Regions from separate parts of the Stenotrophomonas sp. 05L413 genome, predicted to be linked through region 2. Evidence: riboswitches for the same ligand, from Rfam matches in the RefSeq annotation. Region 2 holds a riboswitch; the other holds the start of a gene.

Region 1 (6,915 bases), on a different contig from region 2:
GCAGCTGATCCAGGTCGCCGGCCGCGCCGGGCGTGCGGTGGATGCCGGCGAGGTCTGGTTGCAGACCCACCACCCGGGGCATCCCCTGCTGGAGACGCTGGTCAACGGCGGCTACCACGCCTTTGCCGATGCGGAACTGCAGCAGCGCGAGGCGGCCGGTTTTCCGCCCTTCGCGCATCTGGCGCTGCTGCGTGCCGAAGCGCAACAGGTGGAGCATGCCAACGCGATGCTCAGTGCCGTGCGCGCGCTGATTCCCGACGACGCGGCAGTGGAACGCTATGGCCCGATGCCAGCACCGATGCCCCGCCGCGCCGGCTACCAGCGCACCCAGCTGCTGCTGTCCTCACCCGCGCGACGCCCGCTGCACGGCGTGCTGGATCAGGTGACGCCGCAGATCGCCGCGCTGCCGCAGGCACGCAAGGTGCGCTGGTCGCTGGATGTGGATCCGATGGATCTGTATTAGGCCGGCAGGTGCCGACCGTGGGTCGGCACGGCCGCTCAGGTCAACGCGGTCATGACCCCACGCTGATACGCCGGCCGCTGCTTCAGCCGTTCGTACCACGCGGCCAGATGCGGCAGGTCCGGGCGCTGGATCGGCATCTCGAACCAGGCATAGATGAAGGCACCCAGCGGGATATCGCCCATCGCGAACTGCTCACCGGACAGATACGGCTGCCGCGACAAAGCCTCATCGGCCATCGCCAGCAACTCGCCGGAGCGCACCAGTGCCGCTGCGATGCGGGCCTCATCCCGATCAGCAGGCGCGGTCCGCAGGGTCCCCCAGAACAGATCGCGGAACACGCCGGCGAAGGTCGAGGTGGTCCAGTCCATCCACTTCTCCGACTGCGCGCGCGCCACCACATCTTCCGGGTACAGCGTGCCCAGCGCGTAGCGCGCGCAGAGATAGCGCACGATCGTGTTGGATTCCCACAGCGGCAGGCCCTGGTCCTCGATCACCGGCACCAGCCCGTTCGGATTCATCGCGCGGTACTCCGGCGACTGCGTACCACCGAAGGCACCGCCGACCTCGATCGACTCGTAGGGCGCCCCGATCTCCTCGGCACACCACAGCACTTTGCGCACGTTGCTGGAATTGCGACGGCCCCAGATGTTCAGCATGATCGGATTCCCGTATCGTTCGATGCGCGGCAGCGGGGTCGCGCGGTGCCGCTACGATACGCCCAACGGCGGGCCCACCGTCATGTCATGGATGAAAAACAATGATCCTCTACGCACTCGAAATCGTGTTGCTCATTGCCGGGATCGGCACGCTCGTGGTCGGTTATCGCCGCCACCATCGCAATCTGCTGCTCAGCGCCGCGCTGTTGCTGCTGGCCAGCGGCATGCTGCCTGACGCCGTGCGAGGCTTCTCCGATGGCTTCAACGGCAGCACGGCCCGCCCGTTGGCCGTGCTGCTGCGCTGAGGCCGGCGGTCACTTCGCCGCCTTCGCCGCACTCTTCTTGGGCAGTGCGCGCACATAGGTCGACTTGCCCTCTTTTTTCATCTCGAACAGGCCCGTCGCGGCCAATAGATCGCTGAGTTTGCTGTACCCGTAATTGCGCGAATCGAACGAGGCCTGGTTGCCGATCTGGCTGCCGACCGGGCCGAGATGCGACCAGCCATCCTCGGCTTCGGCCGAGGTCACCGCGCGGCGCAGCATCTGCACCAGCCGGGTATCGTTGCGCAGCTCCGGGCCGCTCTTGCGCGGGCGGGTTTCCTCGTTGTCCTGCTCCACCTCCTGATCGGCCGCATGGGGTTGGCCCAGCGCCTCGATGTAGGTGAACTTCGAGCACGCGTTGACGAACGGCTCGGGCGTTTTCTTCTCGCCGAAGCCGTACACCTTCACCCCGTCGGTCAGCAGGCGCATCACCAGCGGGGTGAAATCCGCATCGCTGGAGACGATCGCAAAGCCATCCAGATTGCGTGCGTACAGCATGTCCATCGCGTCGATCACCATCGCCATGTCCGAGGCATTCTTGCCACGGCTGTAGGCGAACTGCTGGATCGGGCGGATCGCGTACTCGTGCAGCACGGACTCCCACCCTTTCAGCCGCGGGCTCTTCCAGTTGCCGTAGGCACGGCGGACATTGGCCACACCGTAGCGGGCGACTTCAGCCAGCACCGCATCGATCTTGGAAGAGGGTGCGTTGTCGGCATCGATCAGCAGGGCGATGCGCTTTTCCGGTTCGGACATCTCGGTCTCCTGGGCGGGATCGGATCGGCCATCGGGCAAGCGCGATGGCCCCTGAACCCAGTATCGGCCATCGACGTGAACATCGCGCTTCACGTGCGACCATGGGCCGCATCACGAGACGACCTGCGCCGCCCCCCTCCGGCGCCCGCCAAGGAGTGAAGCATGACCCGCGATCCCACGCCCCACCTGCTCATCATCGGTGGCGGTTTTGCCGGCCTCTGGGCCACCCGTGCCCTCGCCTCGGCGCACGTGCGCATCACCCTGGTGGACCGTCGCAACCATCATCTGTTCCAGCCGCTGCTCTACCAGGTGGCCACCGCAGGCCTGTCCGCGCCGGATATCGCCGCGCCGCTGCGCCACATCCTCGGTCACCAGCGCAATGTCGAAGTGCGCCTGGGTGAAGTGACCGGCATCGACAAGGCCGCGCGCACCGCGACGCTGGCCGATGGCACGCAGATTACGTACGACACCCTGATGCTGTGCACCGGCGCCACCCATGCCTACTTCGGCCACGACGAATGGGCCGCCGATGCGCCGGGCCTGAAGACGCTGGACGATGCCATCGCGCTGCGCCGCAAGCTGCTGCTCGCCTTCGAGCGCGCCGAGGCCGAACCCGATCCCGCGCGCAAAGCGGCGTGGCTGAGTTTCGCCGTGGTCGGTGGCGGCCCCACCGGCGTGGAACTGGCCGGCACCCTGGCCGAGATCGCACGGCATACGCTGCGCAATGAGTTCCGCCATATCGATCCCGCCTCGGCCAAGGTCCGCCTGGTCGAAGCCGGCCCGCGCGTGCTGTCCACCTTCCCCGAGGTGCTCTCGCTCAAGGCGCGGCGGCAGCTGGAAAAGCTGGGCGTGGAAGTGCTCACCGGCACGCCCGTCAGCGACATCAATGCCGAAGGCTTCCAGCTTGGCGAGCGCTTCGTCGAGGCCCGCACCGTGGTCTGGGCCGCCGGTGTCGCCGCCTCACCGCTGGCACGTACGTTGGAGGTGCCACTGGACCGCGCCGGCCGCGTGCCGGTGCAGCCTGACCTTACCCTGGAGGGCCACCCGGAGATATTCGTTGCCGGTGACCTGGCGGCACTGACCCAGGCCGACGGCAAGCCGGTGCCCGGCGTCGCGCCGGCGGCCAAGCAGATGGGCAAGCACGTGGCCACCACCGTCCAGGCACGCCTGGCCGGCAAGCCCGCGCCGGGTGCGTTCAAATACCAGGACTTCGGCAACCTGGCGACCATCGGCCGCATGGCGGCGATCGTCCACCTCGGCCGGCTGCAGCTCTCCGGCGTGCTGGCCTGGTGGTTCTGGCTGGCCGCGCACGTGTTCTTCCTGATCGGCTTCCGCAACCGCGTGGTGGTACTGCTGAACTGGGCGGTGGCGTACTGGAGCTACCAGCGCAGCGCGCGGATCATCTTCGGCGATGCACAGGAGGATCGCCGCCCGAAACGACCGCCCACGCCCTGATCATCCCTGCGACAGACATCCCCAGCCATCCACCTGGCCGCTGTAGGAGACCGCCTCGCTGGCCAGCAGACCTTCGAAGCCGGCGATGTTCTGGTGGGTCGGCAGCATCAGCGGATGCACCACCACCTGCCACGGGTAGTCGTCGTTGCCCTCGTAAGCGGCGAAGGACACCTTCTGGTCGTTCTTGAGCAGGTGCACGGCGAAGGCGATCGCCACATCCTGGGTCGGGAAGATCAATGCGAAATCCACCTCGCGCGGAATCGTCAGATCATCGCCGTCCTGCAGCATGTTCCAGAGCACATCGCCATTCTCATCTTCCGGGTACAACGACAGATCGCGGGACATGGCACTCCAGGGCTTGGGCAAGCGGATCAACGAACGAGGGTCGATGGTATGCCGCCAACGAAGGCCCGAACAACCCGCACGCGGGGCTACGTGGGATCGGGCAGCGCCAGCCACGCCAGCTTGCGCTCGCGCGGTTGCCGCTTGAGCTGCCACTCGGCCTTCGACGCGGCCGCGCGGTCCGGGTAGGCGCGCATCGCCAGCACCTTCACCGGTGGGTTGGCCCGGGTGTATTTCGCCCCTTTGCCGGCGAGATGGGCCTGGAAGCGTGCGTCCACGTCGTTGCTGATGCCGGCGTAATAGCTGCCGTTGCGGCATTCAAGCAGGTACAGGTACCAGAGGGCGGGTTCAGCGGGCATACCGGGATTATCCCCCGGCACAGGCCCGGCGGCTGCTAGAATCCGCCCCGGATGCAGGAGAGAGGCGCCGCGCTGGCGCCCGCCGAAGGCGCAGGCTCCCATAATCGCTCAGGCCGGTGGCTGCACAGCCACCAACCATGCATCCGACACGCCGATCTGGAGAGAGGTCTTCAATGACCCGCCGAAGGGGCACGTGGCCTTGGCCACCGAACTCTCAGGCAAAAGGACAGCGGGAGCGGCAACGGAATCCCACCCCACGACAGTGCAGCGGCGCTGGCGTGATGCGTGCGCGTTTCCGTCCCCGCCTGACGTGTTTCCCGGAGCCCCCCATGCTGCTCTCCCTGATCTACCTCATCGCCATCTCGGCCGAAGCCATGACCGGCGCGCTGTCGGCCGGTCGCCGCCGCATGGACCTGTTCGGCGTGGTCATCATCGCCTGCGTCACCGCGCTTGGCGGCGGCTCGCTGCGCGACATCGTGCTCGGCCACTACCCGCTGGGCTGGGTGAAGCACCCGGAGTACCTGGGCTTCACCATCTGCGCGGCACTGATCGCGACCTGGGTGGCGCGCTGGATGCATCACTTCCGGCGCACCTTCCTGGTGCTCGATGGCCTGGGCCTGATCGCGTTCACCCTGATCGGCTGCGCGGTCGCGCGCGAGGGCGGGCACACCGTGCCGATCATCCTGATCGCCGGCATGCTGACCGGTGCGTTCGGCGGCGTGCTGCGCGATGTGTTGTGCAACGAGGTGCCGCTGATCTTCCAGAAAGAACTGTATGCGGTGATCACCCTGCTCACCGGCGCGGCCTACCTGGCCCTGCTGGAACTCGGCGTGTCGCTCAACGCGGCCACGCTGTGGTGCCTGGGCGGCGGCTTCCTGTTCCGCCTGCTGGCCATCCACTTCAAGTGGGAAATGCCGAAGTTCGTGTACCGCGACGAGGTGCATTGACGCACCCGCGGGCATGACCAAGGTCACGGGAGCTTGAGCGGCCCGGCCCTGTATCATGGCGCTCCCGTTCCATTCGAACGGCATCCAGCCACGCGGCGGTGTTCCACCCGCTGCCCCGCCAGACACCCTCTCCCCCGTTGACCTGCCGCCGTCGGCCGGTCCCCATGGACGCACTGCTCCGGTGGAGGGTGCGCAGGATGCGTATGTCCGCTTCAACGCCCCCGTCGTCTCGCCGTCGTTTCGCCACACCGCTGTTGATCGCTGCCGGTGTCGGCCTGGCCGCCATCGCTGCATGGAAACTGCTCTCGCCCGCCCCCGCTGCCGGCCCGTCCGGGGGTCCGCAGCCGACCCCGGTGCGTGTGGCCACCGCGACGCAGGAAGACCTGGTGGTGCGCCTGAAAGCGCTGGGCACGGTGACCCCGCTGCATACGGTGAGCATCCGCAGCCGCGTGGATGGCGAGCTGCTGCGGCTGGCATTCTCCGAGGGCCAGCACGTCACCGCCGGCGAGCTGCTCGCCGAGATCGATCCGCGTCCGTTCCAGGTGCAGCTCTCGCGTGCGCTGGGTACCCAGCAGCAGAACCTGGCCGAGTTGGACAATGCCGAAAGCCAGCTCAAGCGCTTCGCCGAACTGCAAAGCAAGCACTTCGTCTCCGCGCAGGACCTCAGTGATCAGCAGAGCAAGGTCCGCCAGCTGCAGGGCCGCCGCCAGACCGACCAGGCGGCGGTGGATGAAGCACGCCTGCAGCTGCAGTACACCCGCATCACCGCACCGGTGGCCGGGCGCATGGGCCTGCGCAACGTCGATGTCGGCAACCTGGTGCGCAGTGGCGATACCGAGCCGCTGGCCACCATCACCCAGACCACCCCGATCAGCGTGCTGTTCACCGTGCCCGAGCCGGACCTGCCGGCGGTGGTGGCTGCCGCACGCGCCAATCCCCGGCTGACCGTGGAAGCCTGGGACCGCGAGGAGCGCACTGCACTGGGCGACGGGGTGCTCTCCAGCCTGGACAACCGCATCGATACCGCCACCGGCACGCTGAAACTGCGCGCGCAGTTCGCCAATACCGATGAATCACTGTTCCCCAACCAGTTCGTCAACGTGCGTCTGCAGGTCAGCAGCAGCGATGCGGTGGTGATTCCCAATGCCGCCGTGCAGTTCGGCAGCAAGGGCAGCTACGTCTATGTGATCGCGGCCGATGACACCTCGTCGCTGCGCACCGTGGTGCTCGGCCCGGCCGATGGCGAACGCGTCTCGGTGCGCGAAGGCCTCAAGGCCGGCGAGCGCGTGGTGGTGGAAGGCATCGACGGGCTGCGCGAAGGCGCCAAGGTCGAGGTGGTGGAGCAGGACCCGCCACGGACCGGCGCATGAACCTCTCGCGCCCCTTCATCGAGCGCCCGGTCGCGACCACGCTGCTGATGGTGGCGCTGCTGCTGTCCGGCGTGATGGCCTACCGCCTGCTGCCGGTCGCGGCACTGCCGCAGGTCGATTACCCGATCATCCAGATCACCACGCTGTATCCCGGCGCCAGCCCGGATGTCACCACCAGCGCGGTCACCGCGCCGCTGGAACGCCAGCTCGGGCAGATTCCCGGCCTGAAGCAGATGTCCTCGACCAG
Region 2 (6,915 bases):
GGTTCTCGCTGTCCAAGCTGGAGCGCACCTTCCGCAAGGTGTTCCAGATGACCCCGCAACAGGTGTTGACCCGCTTGCGCATCCAGATGGCGGTGCACCTGCTGCATGGCCCGGACAGCATCGCCAGCATCGGCCAGGCCTGCGGCTTCACCGACCAGAGCGCGTTCACCCGCAAGTTCAAGGCCGAGGTCGGGCTGTCGCCGCGGGCCTACCGTGCCCAGATCGGCGAGCGCGCCGCTGCCTGAGGCGGGGTGGGGCTTCCGGCCTATGCCGTCGCGCGGCCGACAGGGTATGGTGTCGCACTTGTTGCCCGCCAATCGATTCCGATGCCCGCATCCCAGACTCCGGCTCCTGCCACTCCGCCCGCCGATACCCGCCTGGGACACGCGCTCAAGCCCCGCCAGCTGATCATGATGGGCCTGGGCAGCGCGATCGGCGCCGGCCTGTTCCTCGGTTCCGGGGTGGGCGTCCAGGCCGCCGGCCCGGCGGTCCTGCTGTCGTATCTGGTCGCCGGCGCGCTGGTGATCATCGTGATGAACGCGCTCGGCGAAATGGCCGCGGCCAAGCCGACCAGCGGCGCGTTCTCGGTGTACGCCGCCGACGCCATGGGCGCCACCGCCGGCGCCACGGTGGGCTGGCTGTGGTGGGTGCAGCTGGTGATCGTGATCGCCGCTGAAGCAGTCGGTGCGGCCGGCCTGCTCGCCACGGTCTGGCCGGCGATTCCGGTGCCGATGGCGGCGCTGGCCTTCATGCTGTTCTTCACCGCCATCAATCTGCTCGGGGTGAAGAACTTCGGCGAGTTCGAATTCTGGTTCGCGATCCTCAAAGTCGCCGCGATCGTCGGCTTCATCCTGATCGGCGTGGCGCTGCTGATGGGCTGGCTGCCGGACGTGGCCTCGCCGGGCCTGCGCAACTTCACCGAGCACGGTGGCTTCATGCCCAAGGGCCTGGCCGGGATCGGCGCGGCGCTGCTGGTGGTGATATTCGCCTTTGGCGGCACCGAGATCGTGGCGGTGGCCGCAGCCGAAACTGAAGATCCTGAGCGCAGCATCGCCCGTGCGATCCGCACCGTGGCCTGGCGCATCCTGGTGTTCTACATCGGCTCGCTGAGCGTGATCATCGCGGTGGTCCCGTGGACCAGCGAGGCACTCAGGTCGCCGTTCGCGGCGGTGCTGGAAGCGGCCAAGATTCCGGGCGCGGCGACGGCGATCACGCTGATCGCGGTGATCGCGCTGCTGTCGGCGTTGAACGCCAATCTCTACGGTGCGTCGCGGATGATGTATTCGCTGGCGCAGCGCCGCGAGGCGCCGGCGGTGCTGGGCTGGACCGATCCGCGCCAGGTGCCGATCATCGCGGTGCTGGCCAGTGTGCTGTTCGGTTTTGCGGCGACGGTGATGGAGCTGGTGTTCCCGGACAAGGTGTTGCCGGTGCTGCTCAACATCGTGGGCTCGACGTGTCTGTTGGTGTGGACGATTTCGTTGCTGTCGCAGTTGATTCTGCGCCATCGTGCGAACCGGGATGGGACGCGGTTGCCGTTCCGGATGGCGGGGTATCCGTATCTGACGGTGATCGGGTTGGGGGTGCTGGCGCTGATCTTCGGTCTGTTGCTATCCGAAGCGCACACGCGGGTGCAGTTCCTGTCGATGGCGGCGCTGACGGTGGTGATTGCGGCGAGCAGTGAGATCGCGCGTCGGGTGCGTGCTACAGCTAACAGCTAACAGCCAACGGCCAACAGCCGCAGGTTCGTGACTCCGCTTGCCTGGGCGGGCACGGGTGGGTTGTCGGGACCCGCCGCAAGTACGTCCCTGTAGGCTCGTGTGTTGCCATCCATGGCAACACACGGTCCCGCCAACCCACCCGTGCCCACCCTTTGACAGGGGGCTGGTGGGCAATGGGAAGTCAAAAGCGAAAGCAGAACGCAGAACGCAGAGCGCAGAACGCAGAACGCTGCCGAGCTGGTGCTGCGCTGCTCGCTTCTCGAATCTGGATACTCGGCGCTCAGCTCAATTCTCAGTGCTCAGTGCCAAGTACTCAGTGCTCGATGCTCGATGCTCGACGCACAGTGCTCGATGTTCAACGCCAACGCCAACGCCAACGCCGATGCAGATGCTGATGCCTGGGTGATTGACTGCAACGTGACGCGACGACGGCATGACCTACTGACGCTCATCTCCGCCGCAGGGCATCTGCGTTTGTTTCTTCATGGGCGGCCGACAGGCTGTCGAGGGCGGGGGTGTGTGGGTTGGCGGGACCATGAGCGCCATGGATGGCGCGACATGAGCCTCCATGGACGGATTCACGGCGTGTCCCGCGAACCCACACACCCCCGCCCAGCCGGCAGAATCCAAAGGCGGCTCTCCTCCACGGCGCGCAGGAGCCGGGAGACGGGGAGTCGGCAGCAGCCCATAACAAAAACGGCCCGCTTGCGCGGGCCGTCTGCTGTTGCGTCAGGGCAGGGAGGCTTAGACCTCCACGCCCTCGTCTTCCTTGTACGCATCGACCGGGATGCAGGCGCACATCACGTTCTTGTCGCCGTAGACGTTGTCCACGCGTGCCACCGGCGGCCAGTACTTCTGCTGGCGCAGGCTGGCCAGCGGGAAGGCCGCCAGCTCGCGCGGGTAGGCGTGGGCCCACTCGCTGGCCGAGACCGCCGTGGCGGTGTGCGGGGCGTGCTTGAGCGGGTTGTCCTCGCGGTCCAGTCGCCCGTCTTCGATCGCGGCGATTTCCTCACGGATCTGGATCATCGCGTTGATGAAGCGATCCAGCTCGTGCAGCGATTCGCTCTCGGTCGGTTCCACCATCAGCGTGCCGGCGACCGGGAAGCTCAGGGTCGGGGCGTGGAAGCCGAAATCGATCAGGCGCTTGGCCACGTCCTCGGCGCCGATGCCGGAGGTCTTCTCCAGCGGTCGCACGTCCAGGATGCACTCGTGCGCCACCAGGCCGTTGCGGCCGGTGTACAGGGTCTTGAAGTGCGGGGCCAGGCGCTTGGCGATGTAGTTGGCGTTGAGCAGGGCCACCTGGGTTGCCTTGCGCAGGCCGGCGGTGCCCATCAGCGTGATGTACATCCAGCTGATCGGCAGGATCGAGGCGCTGCCGAAGCTGGCCGCGCTGACCATGCCGACATCGCCTTCGCCGCCCAGCACCTTCGGCAGGAACGGGGCGAGGTGCGACTTGACCGCACACGGGCCGACGCCCGGGCCACCGCCGCCGTGCGGGATGCAGAAGGTCTTGTGCAGGTTCAGGTGCGAGACGTCCGAGCCCCACTTGCCGGGCTTGGCCACGCCGACCAGGGCGTTCATGTTGGCGCCGTCGGTGTACACCTGGCCGCCGTGCTTGTGCACGATCTCGCAGATATCCACCACCTCTTCCTCGAACACGCCATGCGTGGACGGGTAGGTGATCATCAGCGCGGCCAGGCGGTCGCTGTACTTCTCCGCGTTGACCCGGATGTCCTCCAGGTCGACGTTGCCGTTGGCATCGGTCTTGGTCACCACGACCTTCATGCCGCACATCTGCGCCGAGGCCGGGTTGGTGCCGTGCGCCGAATCCGGGATCAGGCAGACGTCGCGATGGCCCTCGCCGCGCGAGCGGTGGTAGGCGCGGATCGCCAGCAGGCCGGCGTACTCGCCCTGAGCGCCGGAGTTCGGCTGCAGGCTCACCGCGTCGTAACCGGTGCACTCGACCAGCATCGCTTCCAGGCCGTCGATCAGTTCCTTGTAGCCGGTAGCCTGGTCGGCCGGGGCCAGCGGATGGATGTTGGCGAACTCCGGCCAGGTCACCGGGATCATCTCGGCGGTGGCGTTGAGCTTCATGGTGCAGCTGCCCAGCGGGATCATGGTGCGATCCATCGCCAGGTCCTTGTCCGCCAGCGAACGCAGGTAACGCAGCAGTTCGTGTTCGCTGTGGTGGGTGTTGAACACCGGGTGGGTCAGGAAGGCGCTGGTGCGCACCAGATCGGCCGGCAACGCATCGGCGGTGGCCGCATCGAGCGCGTCCACGTCGACGGTCGCACCGAACAGCTGGCCCAGCGCGATGATGTCGGCGCGGGTGGCGGTTTCATCCAGGCTGATGCCGACCGCATCGCTGTCGATCGCACGCAGGTTGATGCGCGCCGCCGCAGCCTTGTCGTGGATCGCCTTGGCGTCGATGTCCTTGACGTGCAGGGTGTCGAAGAAGTGCTCGCCCACGTTGACGCCGGCGCCGCGCAGCGCGGCGGCCAGGATGCTGGCCAGACGGTGGGTGCGGCGGGCGATGCGGGTCAGGCCTTCCGGGCCGTGGTACACGGCGTACATCGAGGCCATGACCGCCAGCAGCACCTGGGCGGTACAGATGTTGGAGGTCGCCTTCTCGCGGCGGATGTGCTGCTCGCGGGTCTGCAGGGTCAGGCGGTACGCGGCGTTGCCCTGCGCATCGACCGAGACACCGATCAGGCGGCCCGGCATCGAGCGCTTGTAGGCGTCGCGGCAGGCCATGAAAGCGGCATGCGGGCCGCCGAAGCCGAACGGCACGCCGAAGCGCTGCGAGTTGCCGACCACGATGTCCGCGCCCCATTCGCCGGGGGCGGCGATCAGGGTCAGCGCCAGCAGGTCGGTGGCCACGGCGACCAGGCCACCGCGCGCGTGCACGGCATCGGCCAGCGCCTTGTAATCGCCGATATGGCCGAAGGTATCCGGGTACTGCAGCAGCACGCCGTAGGCTTCGGCTTCCATCGCCTCGGCCGGGGTGCCCACGCGCAGCACGATGCCCATCGGCTCGGCGCGGGTGCGCAGCAGTTCCAGCGTCTGCGGGTGCACGGCGTCGTGCACGAAGAAGGTATCGGACTTCGACTTGGCCGAGCGCTTGGCCAGCGTCATCGCTTCGGCGGCGGCGGTGGCTTCATCCAGCAGCGAAGCGTTGGCGATCTCCATGCCAGTCAGGTCCGCGCACAGGGTCTGGAAGTTGATCAGCGCTTCCATGCGGCCCTGTGAAATCTCGGCCTGGTACGGGGTGTAGGCGGTGTACCACGCCGGGTTTTCCAGCACGTTGCGCAGGATGACGTTCGGGGTGAGCGTGCCGTAGTAGCCCTGGCCGATGAAGGTGCGGAACACCTGGTTCTTGTCGGCGATGGCGCGGATCTTGGCCAGCGCCTGCACTTCGGTGAGGGACTCGGGCAGATCCAGCGGTGCCGGCGACTTGATGCCGGCCGGGACGATCGCATCGGTCAGCGCGTCCAGCGAGGCGTGGCCGACCACGTCGAGCATCTGCGCGATTTCGGCGTCGTTGGGGCCGATATGGCGTTCGACGAACGCGTGGCTGTGTTCAAGCTCGCGCAGGGAGGGGGTGTTCTGGGACATGGCTGGCATCTCGGAGAGTGGGCACGCACGTTCGGAAGGCGGCCGGGCCAGGGCGCGTCGCGGGCGACAGCGATCCACCGGACCTTGCGGTCTTCCTGGGTGCCCCTCTGTCCTTTTGCCTGAGAGTTTAAAAGCGCGCATCGGCGTGCTTCGTGCCCCTTCGGCGCCGGCATTCGCCGGTCTCTCCAGAGTTTTGGTACGGGTGGTATCGGGCCTGAGCGATTACGGGCGTTGCGCCTTCGGCAGCGGGTGTCCGCTTCTCCCACCATGTAGCGCGGCGATTATAGCCCAGCCGTTTCGGGCACTGGGCCTTTCCGGCACATGAATACGCAGCCGCGCAGGACCCCGGAAACCCGGCCCGGGCATGGTGCCGGGGGCGGCAAAGGCCTATGATCACTGGATCCTCGTATTCATCTGGCGCCGCCCGTTCCGGGCCAGGCGCCCGCCGTGCAGTGCGCATGGCCGCTGACGGAAGCCCGCATGACGCCCGCCTCACCCTCGACCCGCCGCTTGGCCCTGCTGCTCGCAGGCCTGGCGATGTTCGGTCCGTTCTCGATCGACACTATCTTTCCCGCCTTCCTGCTGCTGGGCGACCGCATGCAGGTGGACCAGGTCGCGGTGCAGCAGACCATCAGCGTGTACCTGCTGTTCTATGGGCTGATGAGCCTGGCCCACGGCCCGCTCTCGGATGCGTTCGGCCGCAAGCGGGTGATCATCGGTGGGCTGGTGCTGTTCATCGGCGCCTCGATCGGCTGTGCGCTGTCGCGGGACATGACCACGTTGCTGGTGTTCCGCGCGCTGCAGGGCGTGACGGCCGGTGTGGGTGTGATCGTCGGCCGCGCCGTGATCCGCGATCTGTACCACGGTGCCGACGCGCAGCGCTTGATGAGCCAGGTCTCGATGATCTTCGGCGTCGCCCCGGCGATCGCCCCGATCATCGGTGGCTGGATCCTGCTCGGCGGCGGCGACTGGCCGTTGATCTTCTGGTTCCTGGTGCTGTTCGGCGTGGTGTTGCTGCTGGCCACCGGCAAGTGGCTGCCCGAAACCCATCCGGTCGAGGCGCGCACGCCACTGTCGATGCGGGAACTGCTGCGCAGCTATGCGCGGATGGGTTCCAATGCGCGCCTGCTGCGTCTTGCTGCAGCCGGTGCGTTCAATTTCTCCGGCATCTTCCTGTATATCGCCTCGGCGCCGGTGTTCGTGATGCAGCACCTGAAGCTCGGCGAAGGCGGATTTGCCTGGTTGTTCATTCCCACCATCGGCGGCATGACCGTGGGCTCGTTCCTGTCCGGGCGCATGGCCGGGCGGATCGTGCCGCAGCGACAGATCGCGATCGGGTTTGCGTTGTGCGCGGTCTCGGCGCTGTTGAACTTCGGCTACGTGACATCGGTACCGCAGATCGCGCTGCCGTGGGCGGTGATGCCGATCTTCCTGGGCGGCGTCGGCATGGCCTTGATCTTCCCGATCCTGGCGCTGGCCGTGCTGGACATGTACCCGCATCAGCGCGGCCTGGCCTCCTCGATGCAGATGTTCATCCAGCTGATGATCAACACGGTGGTGGCCGGCGTGGTCTCGCCGATGC

The links. A riboswitch is a leader RNA that binds a small molecule or an ion and turns the genes downstream of it on or off. The one in region 2 is predicted to bind glycine.
Region 1: another riboswitch for glycine. It lies ahead of AC1DIQ_RS11070 (trimeric intracellular cation channel family protein); the one in region 2 lies ahead of gcvP (aminomethyl-transferring glycine dehydrogenase).

What each region holds. Positions count from the first base shown of each region.
Region 1 covers NZ_JBFTOL010000004.1:424,609-431,523, reverse strand. Annotated here, with positions in the region: gene AC1DIQ_RS11105 (primosomal protein N') at 1-463, shown strand, start outside; gene AC1DIQ_RS11100 (glutathione S-transferase family protein) at 499-1,119, opposite strand; gene AC1DIQ_RS11095 (hypothetical protein) at 1,221-1,424, shown strand; gene AC1DIQ_RS11090 (NYN domain-containing protein) at 1,434-2,195, opposite strand; gene AC1DIQ_RS11085 (NAD(P)/FAD-dependent oxidoreductase) at 2,358-3,650, shown strand; gene AC1DIQ_RS11080 (ribonuclease E inhibitor RraB) at 3,651-3,995, opposite strand; gene AC1DIQ_RS11075 (GIY-YIG nuclease family protein) at 4,082-4,351, opposite strand; glycine riboswitch at 4,396-4,489, shown strand; glycine riboswitch at 4,498-4,589, shown strand; gene AC1DIQ_RS11070 (trimeric intracellular cation channel family protein) at 4,681-5,298, shown strand; gene AC1DIQ_RS11065 (MdtA/MuxA family multidrug efflux RND transporter periplasmic adaptor subunit) at 5,502-6,668, shown strand; gene AC1DIQ_RS11060 (MdtB/MuxB family multidrug efflux RND transporter permease subunit) at 6,665-6,915, shown strand, end outside.
Region 2 covers NZ_JBFTOL010000001.1:684,025-690,939, reverse strand. Annotated here, with positions in the region: gene AC1DIQ_RS03125 (AraC family transcriptional regulator) at 1-245, shown strand, start outside; gene AC1DIQ_RS03120 (amino acid permease) at 327-1,718, shown strand; gene gcvP (aminomethyl-transferring glycine dehydrogenase) at 2,463-5,342, opposite strand; glycine riboswitch at 5,431-5,532, opposite strand; gene AC1DIQ_RS03110 (multidrug effflux MFS transporter) at 5,814-6,915, shown strand, end outside.